Regions from separate parts of the Microtetraspora glauca genome, predicted to be linked through region 2. Evidence: predicted binding sites of a transcription regulator. Region 2 holds the regulator's gene; each other region holds the start of a gene.

Evidence for each region. Region 2 encodes LexA, which represses DNA repair genes until DNA is damaged. Its sites were predicted from a motif close to TCGAACANNTGTTCGA; they were not measured.
Region 1: the regulator LexA is predicted to act here: its motif matches at 3,883-3,898, upstream of AB0I59_RS37440 (enoyl-CoA hydratase family protein).
Region 3: the regulator LexA is predicted to act here: its motif matches at 2,263-2,278, upstream of recA (recombinase RecA).

The regions. Positions count from the first base shown of each region.
Region 1 covers NZ_JBFALK010000029.1:33,717-38,749, forward strand. Annotated here, with positions in the region: gene AB0I59_RS37420 (DUF1838 family protein) at 1-322, shown strand, start outside; gene AB0I59_RS37425 (NAD(P)H-dependent flavin oxidoreductase) at 442-1,503, opposite strand; gene AB0I59_RS37430 (CoA-transferase subunit beta) at 1,503-2,255, opposite strand; gene AB0I59_RS37435 (CoA transferase subunit A) at 2,252-3,121, opposite strand; gene AB0I59_RS37440 (enoyl-CoA hydratase family protein) at 3,122-3,868, opposite strand; gene AB0I59_RS37445 (SDR family oxidoreductase) at 3,977-4,879, shown strand; gene AB0I59_RS37450 (putative glycosyltransferase family protein) at 4,867-5,033, opposite strand, start outside.
Region 2 covers NZ_JBFALK010000002.1:73,134-78,166, forward strand. Annotated here, with positions in the region: gene AB0I59_RS03575 (cellulase family glycosylhydrolase) at 1-671, shown strand, start outside; gene AB0I59_RS03580 (MalY/PatB family protein) at 744-1,865, opposite strand; gene lexA (transcriptional repressor LexA) at 1,990-2,691, opposite strand; gene nrdR (transcriptional regulator NrdR) at 3,117-3,578, shown strand; gene AB0I59_RS03595 (vitamin B12-dependent ribonucleotide reductase) at 3,687-5,033, shown strand, end outside.
Region 3 covers NZ_JBFALK010000005.1:226,689-231,721, reverse strand. Annotated here, with positions in the region: gene AB0I59_RS12175 (RrF2 family transcriptional regulator) at 1-320, shown strand, start outside; gene AB0I59_RS12170 (globin domain-containing protein) at 398-1,579, shown strand; gene AB0I59_RS12165 (hypothetical protein) at 1,768-2,043, opposite strand; gene recA (recombinase RecA) at 2,462-3,565, shown strand; gene recX (recombination regulator RecX) at 4,252-4,740, shown strand.

The DNA of each region.
Region 1 (5,033 bases), on a different contig from region 2:
CGACGTCTACCGCGCGGTGGAGCTCTTCCAGTTCTACGCGCCGCGCGCGGAGGTGCTCGACCGGGGCGCCGCCAGCGCGCGGTGCGACGTGTCGTGGATGCGCCTGTCGGCCTGGCTCCCGTGGATGGAGATGGCGCAGCGCCCCGGCGGGCTGGTCTTCCACTGCCGCGGCACCAAGCTGGACAACTACGACGACCTGCCGTCCGGCGTGCGGGCCTACGTGGAGAAGCACCACCCCGAGTACGCCCACGCCCCTGAGGAGTTCAGCTCCCCGAACGAGACCAGCTGGACGTATTTCAAGAAGACGCGCCGACCGGCCTGAGACCGTCGCGCGGAGCGGCGCGGCCGCGCCGCTCGCGACGAAGGCCGGTACGCCCAGGGAGGATGGGGCGAACCGGCCTTCGCGTGCCCCGGCGATGCGGGGCGGCCCGTCCCGCCGGGTCAGCCCGCCAGGTTGGCGCCGAGGCCGCGCAGCACCCCGGCGGCCTGGGTGACGATCCCGTCGATCAGCTCCTCGCAGGAGGGCAGGTCGTCGATGAGCGCCACGACCTGGCCGGAGGCCATCACGCCGAGGTCCGGGCGGCCGTCGACCATGGCCGCCTTGAGCAGCATGGGCGTGTTGGCGGCCATCAGGACCTGGGACCAGGTGAGTTCCTTGCCGTGCCTCATGGCCAGCCCGTCGCGGATCATGCCGGGCCAGGACATGCCCGAGACGCGGCGGAACTTCGCGGCGTTGCGCACCGCGCGGATCAGGCCGGACACCCGGCCCGACTGCTCCAGGCCGTTGACCAGGGGCGTGCGGAGCACCCGGTGCGGCATGCCGTCCACCTGGCGGGTGACCACGGTCTCCGACGTGCCGAGGTAGGTCTGCTTGACCGCGTCCGGGACCGAACTGTCCTTGGTGAGCAGGAAGCGGGTGCCCATGGCCACGCCGGCCGCGCCGTACGCGAGCGCGGCGGCCAGGCCGCGCCCGTCGAAGAAGCCTCCGGCGGCGATCACCGGGATGTCGACCGCGTCCACGACCTGGGGCAGCAGCAGCGTGGTGGCGACCGCTCCGGTGTGGCCTCCGCCCTCACCGCCCTGGACCAGGACGGCGTCGGCGCCCCACGCGGCGACCTTCTCCGCGTGCCGCCGCGCGCCGACCGACGGGATCACCACGATACCGGCGTCCTTGAGCTTGGCGATCAGCTCCTGGCGGGGTGCCAGCGCGAACGAGGCGACCTTCACCCGGTTCCTGATCAACAGGTCGATGCGGTCGCCGGCGTCCGAGGCGTCGGCGCGCAGGTTCACGCCGAAGGGCGCGTCCGTACGCGAGCGGACCTCCTCGATGGCGGTGGCGAGCTGGTCGAGCGTCATGGTGGCCGAGGCGAGGATGCCGAGGCCGCCCGCGTTCGCCACCGCCGAGACCAGCCGCGGACCCGCCACCCAGCCCATGCCGGTCTGCACGACGGGGTGGCGCACCCCGGTGAGCCGGGTCAGCGGCGTGTCCAGGACCTGCTCGATCACGCCCGGACCTCCCGGTCCCGCAGGCTCCTCGGGTCGAGCACCTCGCGGATCAGCCGCAGCTCCTCGTCCGTGGGCTGCCGCGTCTCCGGCACGTCGCCGTCGATCACGAGGTCGAACCCGGTGGCGGCGGCGACCTGCTCGACCGTGACCCCGGGGTGAATCGAGAGCAGGCGCATCGCACCGTCGGCCGTGCCGAAGTCGAACACGCCGAGGTCGGTCACCACGCGGCCCAGGCCGTGGAAGCGGGACGCCGCCGGGCCCAGCTCGGCCGCGCGGTCGTATCCGACGCCGCTGACCATGTCCACCTTCGGCACGAACACCCGGGTCGAGTGCCTGGGGATCCAGTAGCTCGTCGGGTTGCAGATCGTGTTGCCGGGGGCGCCGCGCACCCCGAGCAGCTGGGACGTGGGCCGCTCCCACGCGCCGACGGCCGAGATGTTGCTGTTGCCGTACCTGTCGATCTGGGAGGCGCCCATCATGACGTGCCGCCGCCCGTTCTGCACCAGCCAGAGGTGGTCGCGGAACGGCATCCAGCCCTCGACCGGGCCGGCGGGCGCGCCGAACGGCACCGGCTCCGCGGTGAGCATCGCCCCGCCGTCGGTGGTCAGCAGCCCCGGCTCGAAGGTGAGCCGGGCCAGCCGGGCGCCCAGGATCGAGCAGGTGCCCATCGCCGCGGCCAGGATCTCGCCGTCGCCGCGCCACGCCTCGGCGCAGGCCACCACGCAGATCTCCGCACGGGTCGCGCTCATCGTGCCTTCCCCTCCTGCTCCTCGTGCCACCGCTGGACCGCCTCCTGGTAGGCCGTCTCGTCGCCGCTCAGGAATCGGTCGGCGAACGCCGTCCACGCCTCGGGGTCGGCGGCCGAGCTCGCGTAGTGCCGCTGGAACGCCTCATCCCGGGTGCGGTCGGGCCCGCAGTCGGTGAAGTGGCCGCCGTTCGGCGTCTCCACCACTCCCGCGGTGTGCATGCGGCTGACGAGCAGCGTCTGCGGCGGGCCGTCCAGCTTGCCGGGGTCCACCAGGCGCTCGCAGCTCACGTAGCAGCGGCCCGCCGCCTTGGCGAACAGGTCGTCCATGTACGGGTCGGGGCCGAGGTACTGGCCGTTGCCCCGCGTGTCGGCCCGGTCCATGTGCACCAGGGCCACGTCGAGCGCCAGCGCGGGCACCGCGAGGAGCTCCTCCTGGTCGTCGTACGGCGAGCGGACCGTGCGCAGGTCCGGGTTGACCCGTGTGACGTCCGAGCCGAGACCCGCCCTGGTGGGCAGGAACGGCAGCCGGTGCGCGGCGGCGAGCAGGCCGAACATGAACATGCCCTCGTCGTACTCGGCGAACTCGATCGTGCCGTTCTGCCTGGCCGCCCTGAAGTGGGGCTCCAGGGGGACGGAGTCGAGCGTCACGAACGGGGCGATCACCTTGCGGACCTTGCCCGCGGCACACAGCAGGCCGACGTCGGCTCCGCCGTACGACACGATCGTCAGGTCGTCGAGCGACGAGCGGTAGATCGCGCGGACCAGGGCCATCGGCTTGCGCCGGGAGCCCCAGCCGCCGATGCCGATCGTCATGCCGCTCTCCAGCGACCCGACGATCTCCTCGATCGTCATGATCTTGGTGGTCATCTAGGCCCCCTCGGAGACGAAGCTGTCGCGGTGCCGGTCGCCCGCGCCCATGAGGTTCAGCTCGAACGTGAAGCCCTGCTCGAAGCGGTAGCTGCGGTGGACGTCGACCGGGTCGATGCCGTTCAGCGACTCCTTGGCCCGGCGGATCACGTAGGGGTCCTTGTCGGCGATCTGGGCCGCGACCTCGAAGGCGGCGTCCCTGAGCCGGTCGCGCGGCACCACCTCGAGCACCGATCCGAACGCGTGCAACTCGGCGGCCGTGACGTTGCGGCAGGTGTACACCATCGCGCGCATCAGATGCTGCGGGACCAGGCGGGCCAGGTGCGTGGCCGCGCCCAGCGCGCCGCGGTCGACCTCGGGCAGCCCGAAATAGGCGTCATCGGAGGCCACCACGACGTCGGCGTTGCCCACGAGGCCGATGCCGCCGCCGAGGCAGAAGCCGTGCACGGCCGCGATCACCGGCACCTCGCACTCGTACACCGCCGAGAACGCGGCGTAGCAGCCCCGGTTGGCGCCCACCAGCGCCTCGAACCCGGAGGTCGCCTGCATCTCCTTGATGTCCACCCCGGCGTTGAAGCCGCGCCCCTCGGCGCGGAGCACGACGACGCGGGTCTCCGGCTCACGCCCTGCCTGCCGTACGGCGTCGGCCAGGTCGAACCAGCCGCGCACGGTCAGCGCGTTGACCGGCGGCGCGTCGACGACCACCTCGGTGATGCCGTTGCCGTGGTTCCTGGTGGAGATTCCCATACGCTACCTTTCCACCAAACATTTGTTAGAAATGACGGTAGCAGAAGGTACCGTGCCTGGACACGGTCCGCCTTACCCGACCGCCGCCGCCGGCAAGGAGAGCTGAGAATGATCTGCAAGGACCGCGTCGTCATCGTGACCGGCGCCGGGCGTGGCCTCGGCCGCGCGCACGCCCTGGAGTTCGCCCGGCAGGGCGCCAAGGTCGTCGTCAACGACCTCGGCGTGAGCCTCTCCGGCGAGGGCGGCTCTGACGGGCCCGCCCAGCGGGTGGTCGAGGAGATCCGCGCGCTCGGCGGTGAGGCCGTCGCCGAGGGCTCCGACATCGCCACCGACGCCGGGGCGCAGCGGCTGGTGGCCACGGCGCTGGAGACCTTCGGCCGGCTCGACGTGCTGGTCAACAACGCGGGCTTCCTGCGCGACCGCATGCTGGTGAACCTGTCCGAAGAGGAGTGGGACGCCGTGATGCGCGTCCACCTCAAGGGCCACTTCCTGCCACTGAAGCACGCCGGGCTGCACTGGCGGGCGGAGTCCAAGGCGGGCCGGCGGCCCGACGCCCGTGTGATCAACACCTCGTCCGGCGCGGGCCTGCTCGGCAGCGTGGGCCAGGGCAACTACTCGGCCGCCAAGGCGGGCATCGTGGGCCTCACCCTGGTCGCGTCCGCCGAGCTCGGCCGGTACGGCGTGACCGTCAACGCCATCGCCCCGGCGGCCCGTACGCGGATGACCGAACAGGTCTTCGCGGCCACGATGGCCGCGCCGGAGGAGGGCGCCTTCGACGCGATGGCGCCGGAGAACGTCTCACCGCTCGTGGCCTGGCTCGGCTCCGCCGAGTCGAAGGACGTCACCGGCCGCGTCTTCGAGGTCGAGGGCGGCCGCATCTGCGTGATGGAGGGCTTCCGCCACGGTCCGTCCACCGACAGGGGCGCCCGCTGGGACGCCGCCGAGCTGGGCCCGGAGATCGGCGGCCTGCTGAAGGAGGCCGCCAGGCCCGAGCCCGTCTACGGCGCCTGACGGCCGGGCCGCACCTTCGCGCGGCGGCCCGGGCGGGCGCGCCACAGGCTCGCCGCGCCCAGGGCCGCGGCGATGCACGCGATCGGGACCGCGGGCAGCATGTAGCGGTGGTCGAAGTCGAGCGCGGCGATCGGCCCGACGAACAGGAACATCG
Region 2 (5,033 bases):
TGCCCGCCATCTGGGACCGGTACTGGGGATACCTGTACAAGCAGAACATCGCCCCGATCATGGTGGGTGAGTTCGGCACCACTCTGGCCGCCAACGTCGACAAGATCTGGCTTCAGGAGCTGATGAAGTACCTGGGGACGGGCGTCAACGGCATGTCGTTCACGTACTGGTCGTGGAACCCGAACTCCGGCGACACGGGCGGCATCCTCAAGGACGACTGGACCACCGTGGACCAGGCCAAGCAGAGCATCCTGCAGCCGTACCTGATCCCGCCGGTGGGCGGCACGTCCTCCCCGTCCCCGTCCCCGTCGGCGTCGCCGTCCGCCTCGCCTTCGGCGTCGCCCTCCGCGTCCCCGTCCGCGGGCAAGGCGTGTACGGCGACCTACATGGTGGCCAACTCGTGGGCGGGCGGCTTCCAGGGTGAGGTCGCCGTCAAGAACACCGGCACGACGGCGACGTCGGGCTGGACCGTGACGTGGACCTTCCCCAACGGCCAGACGATCAGCCAGCTCTGGAACGGCACACTGTCCGCCGGCGGATCCGCGGTCACGGTGACCAACCTGAGTTGGAACGGAGGCCTGGCGGTGAACGCCTCGACCACGTTCGGCTTCCAGGCGTCCTGGTCCGGGACCAACGGAAGCCCGGCCTCGGTCACCTGCGCCGCCGCCTGAGCCGTACCCGGTCCGGCCGGTAGCACCGCCTGACCCGAGCCGCCGCCCGATCCGCACCGGGCGGCGGCTCCGTCAGGACAGCGCGGTGGAGATCCGGGTCAGGATCTCTTCCAGGATCGGCTCCGAGGTACCGAAGTTGATCCGCGCGTAACCCTCGCCGCCCGGTCCGAACAACGGGCCGGGATTGAGCCTGACCCGCGCCTCCCGCTCCAGGTAGGCGGCGGGGTCCTCGTCGAGGAAGCCGAGGTCGAGCCACCCCAGATAGGTGGCCTGGGGGATCCGGTAGCCCACTCGGGACGGCAGCCGCTCGGCGATGAGCCGGCGGTTGCGGTCCAGGATGGCGAGGACCTCGGCCAGCCAGGCGTCGCCGTGCCGCCAGGCGGCCACGGTCGCCTCCACACCGAGCAGGTTGGGCGCGCCGTAGATGTGCGCGGGCTGCCGGTTCACCGCGTCGCGTACGGCCGGTGCGCCGAGATGCGCGACGGAGCAGCGGATGCCGCCCATGTTGAACGCCTTCGTCGCGGAGGTGAGCGTGACGGTGCGGGCGGGCAGCAGCGTGCCGAACGGGATGTGTGACTGCGGCCCGTACGTCAGGTCGGCGTGGATCTCGTCGGAGAGGACCAGGGCGTCGTGCCGCTCGGCGTACTCGGCGAGCGCGCCCAACTCCTCGGCGGTGAACACCCGGCCAGTGGGGTTGTGCGGGTTGACCAGCAGCAGCACGGCGGCCGGCTCGTCCGGCACCTCGAACCGCCACCCGTCGCCGTCCGGCAGCATCGGGATGGACAGCAGCCGCCGTCCCATCTCGGCGATGGTGTCCAGGAACGGGTGGTAGGCCGGAGTGTGCAGGGCGACGGTGTCACCCGGCCGGGTCGTCAGGTGCAGCAACACCTGGAGGGCCTGGTTGATGTCGCTGTAGGACCGGACGTGGCCGGGATCGGGGCGGAAGCCGTACCGGGTCTCCATGCGCTCGGCGAACGCTTCGGCGAGGGGACCGACGGAGGGCTCGTCCAGCCACGAGGGATAGCCGAGGTCGGTCTCGGCGCGGCGCGTCACCGCCTCGCGCACCGCCTGCGGAACGGGGAAGTCCATGTCGGCGACCCAGGAGGGGATCACGCCGGGCGAGGTCTGCGACCACTTGAGACCGTCGCGTAGGGAGGCGTCCTCCAGGCTGAGCTGGTCAAGGTTGCGCGTCACAGAGCAAGCCTATTTGCGGCAATCACCCTGATTGCTCCGTGACCGCTCCGCGGTGACAGAGGTCACCGCGGAGCGACGCCGGATGCGCGGTCCGGAGGGTCGGCCCGCTCGGCGGGCCGGGGACCTAGAGCTTGCGCAGGACCGCGGTGACCTTGCCCAGGACGGTCGCCTCGTCGCCAGGGATCGGCTCGTAGTTGGCGTTGTGCGGCACCAGCCACACATGCCCGTCCTTGCGCTTGAAGGTCTTCACCGTGGCCTCGCCGTCGATCATGGCGGCCACGACGTCGCCGTTGTCGGCGACCGGCTGCTGGCGCACCACGACCCAGTCGCCGTCGGCGATGGCGGCGTCGATCATCGAGTCACCGCTGACCTGGAGGAGGAACAGCGTTCCCTCACCGACCAGCTGCTTCGGCAACGCGAAGACGTCCTCGATGCTCTGCTCGGCCAGGATCGGGCCTCCGGCGGCGATGCGGCCGACCAGCGGCACGTACGCGGCGGTCGGGCGGCTGAAGCCGGGCTCCACCTCCGCGGCGTCCGGGTCGACCCACAGCACCGGCTCGCCGGGCAAGCGGACCTCGAGCGCCCGGGGGCGGTGCGGGTCGCGGCGCAGGTACCCCTTACGCTGCAACGCCGTGAGCTGATGCGACACGCTGGAGGTGCTGGTCAGCTGGACCGCCTCACCGATCTCGCGCATCGAGGGCGGATATCCGCGCTGCTGCACGGAGTCGCGGATGACCTCGAGGATCTTGCGCTGCCTGGGGGTGAGACCAAGGGAGTCACGCCTGCGCACCGCAAGGTCGCTGACACTCTCTTCCTGCCCGCTCACCAAACCACCTCCCAATCCGTGTTCTTCATGTCGCACAGAGCGACGGTACCTCGATCCAAGATCATCATCAAACAATTGTTCGATTCGATGTGAATACCGCCACCTGTGTGGATGTAGCAACATCGTACGGGAGTTCGATCGACATCGTGTTCGATATTGCCGAGATTTCGCCGATCTTCTTGTAATGTGCCCGCGCGATGCCATCGGGGCCTGCGACACGCCCGGGGTTCAGGGTGATTCCCCAGGTTGAACAGCGACTTCGCCCGAGCCGTCGCGGCCGACTTGCGTTCAAGGTCGGGCACTTCTACGGTTGGACCACAACATCTAGTAGTTACAGCGATGTACTTCACCACAGCTTGTGTTTCCGTGACCGCTTCACGACGATTTCGTGAGGTGGGCGCAAGCGTTTCCAGGGAGGCGATGACGTGCACTGCCCGTTTTGCCGTCACCCGGACACGCGGGTCGTCGACAGCCGCTCTACCGAGGACGGGGCCGCGATTCGCCGCCGGCGAACCTGCTCGGAATGCGGGCGCAGGTTCACCACCCAGGAAACCGTTCTGCTCATGGTCAGCAAGCGCAGCGGAGTGACCGAGCCGTTCTCACGTGACAAGGTCGTCGCCGGTGTGCGGCGGGCCTGCCAGGGACGCCCGGTCGGCGAGGATTCGCTCGCGCAGCTCGGGCAGCTCGTGGAGGAGAGCATCAGGGCCACCGGATGCGCCGAGATCGCCTCGCATGAGGTGGGCCTGGCCATCCTGGGGCCGCTGCGCGAGCTGGACGAGGTCGCCTACCTGCGCTTCGCCTCGGTCTATCGGGGGTTCGAGACGCTGGCCGACTTCGAGGCCGAGATCGAGCAGCTCAGAGCCGCGCGCACCGCCGTCCAGCAGTAGCGGCGGGAGTTGGCGGGACGGCCGACGCGGACGCCCGTCACGCACGGTGGTTAAACAGACACGTGATCGGATGCGAGGGGCTCCACCGGGCCCCGGGAGGGGGAATTCATGACAGAGATCGTGAACGGCACCGAGACGGGCACCGGGGGACGGGGTGGCAAGCGGCCGGCGCGTAAGGGGCTCAAGATGAAGCGCGTCTTCACCACCCCGGGGGTCCACCCGTACGACGCGGTGACCTGGGAGCGCCGCGACGTCGTCATGACGAACTGGCGCGACGGCTCGATCAACTTCGAGCAGCGCGGAGTGGAGTTCCCCGAGTTCTGGTCGGTCAACGCCGCCAACATCGTCACCAGCAAGTACTTCCGCGGCGCCGTCGGCACGCCCCAGCGCGAGTCGAGCCTGCGGCAGCTCGTCGACCGGGTCGTGGACGTCTACACCAGGACCGGGATCGAGAACGGCTACTTCGCCAGCGACGAGGACGCCGAGATCTTCGACCACGAACTCAAGCACGCCCTGATCAACCAGGTCTTCAGCTTCAACTCGCCGGTGTGGTTCAACGTGGGGACTGCCTCGCCGCAGCAGGTGAGCGCGTGCTTCATCCTGGCCGTGGACGACCAGATGGAGTCCATCCTTGAGTGGTACAAGGAAGAGGGCGTCATCTTCAAGGGCGGTTCCGGTTCGGGGATCAACCTCTCCCGCATCCGTTCCAGCAAGGAACTGCTCTCCAGCGGTGGCACGGCCAGCGGCCCGGTGTCGTTCATGCGCGGCGCCGACGCCTCGGCGGGCACGATCAAGTCCGGCGGCGCGACCCGCCGGGCGGCCAAGATGGTCGTCCTGGACGTCGATCACCCCGACATCGAGGAGTTCATCGACACCAAGGCGCGTGAGGAGGACAAGATCCGCGCGCTCCGCGACGCCGGGTTCGACATGGACCTCGGCGGCAAGGACATCGTGTCCGTCCAATACCAGAACGCCAACAACTCCGTCCGGGTCTCCGACGAGTTCATGCGCGCCGTCGAGAGCAACGGCGACTTCGGCCTGCGCGCCCGGCTGACCGGCGAGATCATCGAGAAGGTCGACGCGAAGTCGCTGTTCCGCAAGATGGCCAAGGCCGCCTGGGAGTGCGCCGACCCCGGCGTGCAGTACGACGACACGATCAACGACTGGCACACCTGCCCGGAGACCGGGCGGATCACCGCGAGCAACCCCTGCTCGGAGTACCTCCACCTGGACAACTCCTCCTGCAACCTCGCGTCGATCAACCTGCTGAAGTTCCTGCGCGACGACGACACGTTCGACGTGGAGAACTTCGTCAAGCTGACCGAGCTGATCATCACCGCGATGGACATCTCGATCACCTTCGCCGACTTCCCGACCGAGAAGATCGGCGAGACCACCCGGGCCTATCGCCAGCTCGGCATCGGCTACGCCAACCTCGGCGCCCTGCTGATGGCC
Region 3 (5,033 bases), on a different contig from region 2:
TCGCCAAGGTGGTCAGCCGGCTCCAGCACCTCGGCGTCCTGGAGACCCGCCGGGGGAGGGGAGGGGGTCTGGAGATCACCACGGCCGGTCGGAACGCCTCCGTCGGCTGGCTGGTGCGTCAACTGGAGGGATCGGACGACGTGGTCGGCTGCGAGGACCAGCCGCCGTGTCCTCTGCGTGGAGCGTGCCGCCTGCGCGGGGCCCTGCGCCAGGCGCAGGAGGCGTTCTACGCCTCGCTGGACCCGTTGACCGTACGAGATCTGGTCGGTGACTCGTCCAGGCCGATGCTTATCCAACTGCTCACGTCCCCACCCGCGTAACCCTGTCGATGTCGCACGCCATCGATGGGTGCCGCGCGCCAAAAATTGGTATCTGAGAATCAGATTTAGGAGTGGTCATGCTTTCAGAGAAGTCCGCGGCCGTCGTCCGCGCCACCCTGCCCGCGGTCGGAGGGGCGATCGGGGAGATCACGCCGATCTTCTACCGCAAGATGTTCGACGCCCACCCTGAGCTGCTCCGTGACCTCTTCAACAGGGGCAACCAGGCCAACGGGTCGCAGGGGCGAGCCCTCGCCGGCTCCATCGCCACGTTCGCCGTCGCGCTGCTGGAGCACCCGGACACCCGGCCCGACCAGTTGCTCGCGCGCATCGCGCACAAGCACGCCTCGCTCGGGATCACCGCGGAGCAGTACGGCATCGTGCACCGCCACCTGTTCGCCGCGATCGCCGAGGTCCTCGGAGACGCGGTCACCCCGGAGGTGGCGGCGGCGTGGGACGAGGTCTACTGGCTGATGGCCGGCGCGCTGATCGCGCTGGAGGCGCGGCTGTACGCCGATTCGGGCGTCGCGGACGGTGACGTGTGGCGCCCCTGGCGGGTGGTCGGCCGGGTCGAGGAGACCGCCCACGTCGCCACCTTCATGCTGCGGCCCGCCGACCGCAGCCCGACGCCGTCCTTCCGGCCGGGCCAGTACGTCTCCGTCCAGGTGGAACTCCCGGACGGAGCCCGGCAGATCCGGCAGTACAGCCTGTCCTGTGCGCCGGGCGGATCCGACTACTGGATCTCGGTGAAGCGGGTCGCGGACAGCCCGGAAGGCGAGGTGTCGACCTGGCTGCACGCCAACGTCCGCGAGGGAGACATCCTCCGTGTGAGCGCTCCCTTCGGCGACGTCGTGCTCGACGAGGGTGACTGCCCGATCCTGCTCGCCTCGGCGGGCGTCGGCGCGACCCCGATCATCAGCATGCTGGCCCACCTCGCCGCGCGCGCGACCACGCGGCCGGTGACCGTGGTGCACGGCGACCGCACCCCGCGCAGCCACCCCTTCCGCGGGGAGCTCGAACTGCTCACCGAGAAGATCCCGCAGGCCGTCACGCACGTCTGGTACGAGGAGCCGGAGGAGGGCTGGCCCGCCGAGCGCACGGGTCTGGTGGATCTGGCCGGCGTCGAGGTCCTCGACGGCACGCGCGCCTATTTGTGCGGGCCGGTGCCGTTCATGCGCGAGGTGCGTGCGCGGCTGCTCGACCGGGGCGTCCCGGCCGAGCGCATCCACTATGAGGTGTTCGGCCCGGACCAGGGGCTCTAGATCCGGTACGGCCGGCAGGGCGAGCGGCCGAGACGGCTGGCCATGTGGCCCGCCCGGGAGGAAGACGCCCGGGAGACGCCCGGGAGACGGCTGGGACGGCTGGGCGAACCGCCGGGTGAGCTCAGCTTGGAGAGCTTGTCCGGCGGCGGTCCGGAGAAGTCGCTCGGGGCCTGCCGTGAGAGTGGCGTTCAGCCGGTGCGGGAGAGCAGCTTCGTCACGGCGTCGGCGGTCCTTGCCGGGTCCTCGGCGCTCTCCTGGCCGTCCGGAGACCACAGGAACATCCAGCCGTCGATCGTCGGTGTGGCGAAGACGATCGTCTGATGTCCGGTGCGCGGATGCCACACCCAGAGAACGGGGTCGTCGCCGCCCAGCATGCGGCCGACGATTCCACGTTCAGGGAGTTGCCCGGCGAGTGTCTCCAGGTGCGTACGGCGTTGCGGTCCGTAGGTGCTGGTGCTCGTCACATCGCCGCCTTGGGGGAAGAACCGGCTTTCCTCCAGGATCGCCGCAGGTCACCGGCCAGGCAACAGCGGTGCCGGAATGCCCGGGAATGTGACCTCGCGGTTGGGGTGGTGCATCCCTCTCGCCCGGTACGGCGCCCGCCGCTCGCCCGGTCGGATCCTGCCGTACACCGTGGACCGCGCCGGAAGAGGGAGCGACGCGCCACACGGTTCCAGATGTGATCGAACAGTCGTTCGGCTATATTTGAACGGCCGCCGCAGGGGTGTGCCGCGTCGGGTGGGCAGCCGCAGGCGCCTTCCGGGTTTCCCGGGGCGTCCGGTGCCGGTTTCCGAGGACGGCTTCCGGAACTCCGGAAATTGTCGGTGGCACCCCGTAGCTTTCCGGTGACCGAACAGACCACGACCCTCCAGGGGGCACCCAATGGCAATCAACGACCGCGAGAAGGCCCTTGAGACCGCCCTCGCACAGATCGAGCGGCAGTTCGGCAAGGGCTCCGTCATGCGCCTCGGCGACGACGCGCGTGCCCCGGTCGAAGTGATCCCCACCGGCGCGATCGCCCTCGACGTCGCTCTCGGCATCGGCGGCTTCCCGCGCGGTCGCATCGTCGAGGTCTACGGGCCGGAGTCCAGCGGTAAGACGACCGTCGCGCTGCACGCCGTGGCCAACGCGCAGCGGGCCGGCGGCATCGCCGCCTTCATCGACGCCGAGCACGCCCTCGACCCGGAGTACGCGAAGAAGCTCGGCGTCGACGTCGACGCGCTGCTCGTCTCCCAGCCGGACACCGGTGAGCAGGCCCTCGAGATCGCCGACATGCTGATCCGCTCCGGCGCGGTCGACATCATCGTCATCGACTCGGTGGCCGCCCTGGTGCCCAAGGCCGAGATCGAGGGTGAGATGGGCGACAGCCACGTCGGCCTCCAGGCGCGCCTGATGTCCCAGGCCCTCCGCAAGGTCGCCGGTGCCCTCAACCAGACCCGCACCACCGCCATCTTCATCAACCAGCTCCGCGAGAAGATCGGCGTCATGTTCGGCTCGCCGGAGACCACCACGGGTGGTAAGGCGCTGAAGTTCTACGCGTCGGTCCGGCTGGACGTCCGCCGGATCGAGACCCTCAAGGACGGCACCGAGCCGGTCGGCAACCGCACCCGGGTGAAGGTCGTCAAGAACAAGATGGCGCCCCCCTTCCGCCAGGCGGACTTCGACATCCTGTACGGCATCGGCATCTCCCGCGAGGGCGGCCTCATCGACATGGGGGTCGAGCACGGGTTCGTGCGCAAGGCCGGCGCCTGGTACACGTATGAGGGCGATCAGCTCGGCCAGGGCAAGGAGAACGCCCGCAACTTCCTGAAGAACAACCCCGACATCGCCAACGAGATCGAGAAGAAGATCAAGGAGAAGCTCGGTGTCGGGCCGCGCCTGGACGCCGCCGCGGAGGCTCCCGCTCCCGCCCCCGTGCCGGCCGCGGCCGCTCCGTCCGGAGGGCGCGGGTCCAAGGCGTCCACGCCCAAGCCCGGTGACGTCTGAGCTCAGCCATGAGGCGTGACGAGTTCCCCGGCCCCTCCGCTGAGCCGGGCCCGGGGGACGAGGACCCAGGCTGTTCGAGCGTTGCGGGGTGGCAGGGCCGGGATTCCGCTCCTGCGGGCGAGTCGGACCTGCCGGGTCGACGCTCCGATCCGGCAGGCGACCTGAGGTGGCGGCGGGGCCGGGGCTCCGGGCCGGCGGATGAGGTGGTCCATGGGAGCGGGAACTCCGGGCCGACTGGGGAGCTCAACCCGGCCGACTGGAACTCCGGTCCGTGGGGCCCTGAGCACTCCGCCGATCCATCCCATGGCGTTGGCGATGCCGGTGGCTCCATCAGGGGCCGTGCTCGCGGCTTCGGCGCCGGCGGGGCGAGGGGGCTCGGCGCCGGCGGGGCGAGGGGTTCCGGCGCTGATGGGGCGAGAGGGCTCGGCGCCGGTAGGGCGAGGGGTTCCGGGGCCGGTGGTGCGAGGGATTCTGGGGCTGACGGCGCGTTCGGCGGGCTAGGCCCTGCGTTCGGTGCTTTCGGTGCCGACGATGACGGTGGCTTCGGGGATGGCCCTGCCGATCGTCCTGGCCGTGCTGGGGGCACCCGGCGGAAGAAGGGGCGGTCGAGGCGATCGGACTGGTCGCCTGAGGGCCCGGATGAGGGCTCCCCGGCCGCTCAGGCGCCGGCGGCGGATCCCCAGGCGGTGGCCAGGGCGATCTGCCTGCGGTTGCTCACCATGGCGCCGAAGACCCGGGCCCAGCTCGCGGAAGCCCTGCACAAGCGGGAGGTTCCGGAGGACGCGGCGCAGGCCGTACTGGAGCGCTTCTCCGAGGTCGGCCTCATCGACGACGAGGCGTTCGCCGCGGCGTGGGTCAGTTCCCGGCACGCCGGGCGTGGCCTGGCACGACGGGCGCTCGCGCAGGAGTTGCGCCATCGTGGCGTGGACGAGGACACCGTCAAGGAGGCCGTCGAGCAGCTCGACCCCGAGCAGGAGGTGGAGACCGCCCGGCGGCTGGTCGCCCGCAAGCTCGCGGGCACGCGGGGCGTGGAGACCCAGGCCCGCACCCGCAGGCTGGTCGGGATGCTCGCCCGCAAGGGCTACGGTCCCGGGCTCGCTTTCAGAGTCGTCCGCGAGGCGTTGGAGAGCGAGGGCGCCGAGATCGACGATCTCCCTGACGGCGACATGCGGTGATGGCCGGACGGCGCGTGCGTGTGGTTCTGACTGCGCGCGCCGACACGTCCCGCGTGGAGGGGTGTGCACTTTTCGCGCCGTCAGATGTGACCAGGAAAAGCCATTTGACGCTGCTCCTTTGCTTGCCCGTTACCTCGCTGACGCTTAATCTCGACCGCAGTGAGGAGTTACTCCGCAGTGCGGATTGCCATATCGGTGGATGACAGAACGAGGAAGATTGACCGGCTTGCCGGCCATGTCGGCCGCCCTCCGGGGCCGCCGGATTTCACGACGTTCCGCTGACGTCGCCGGGT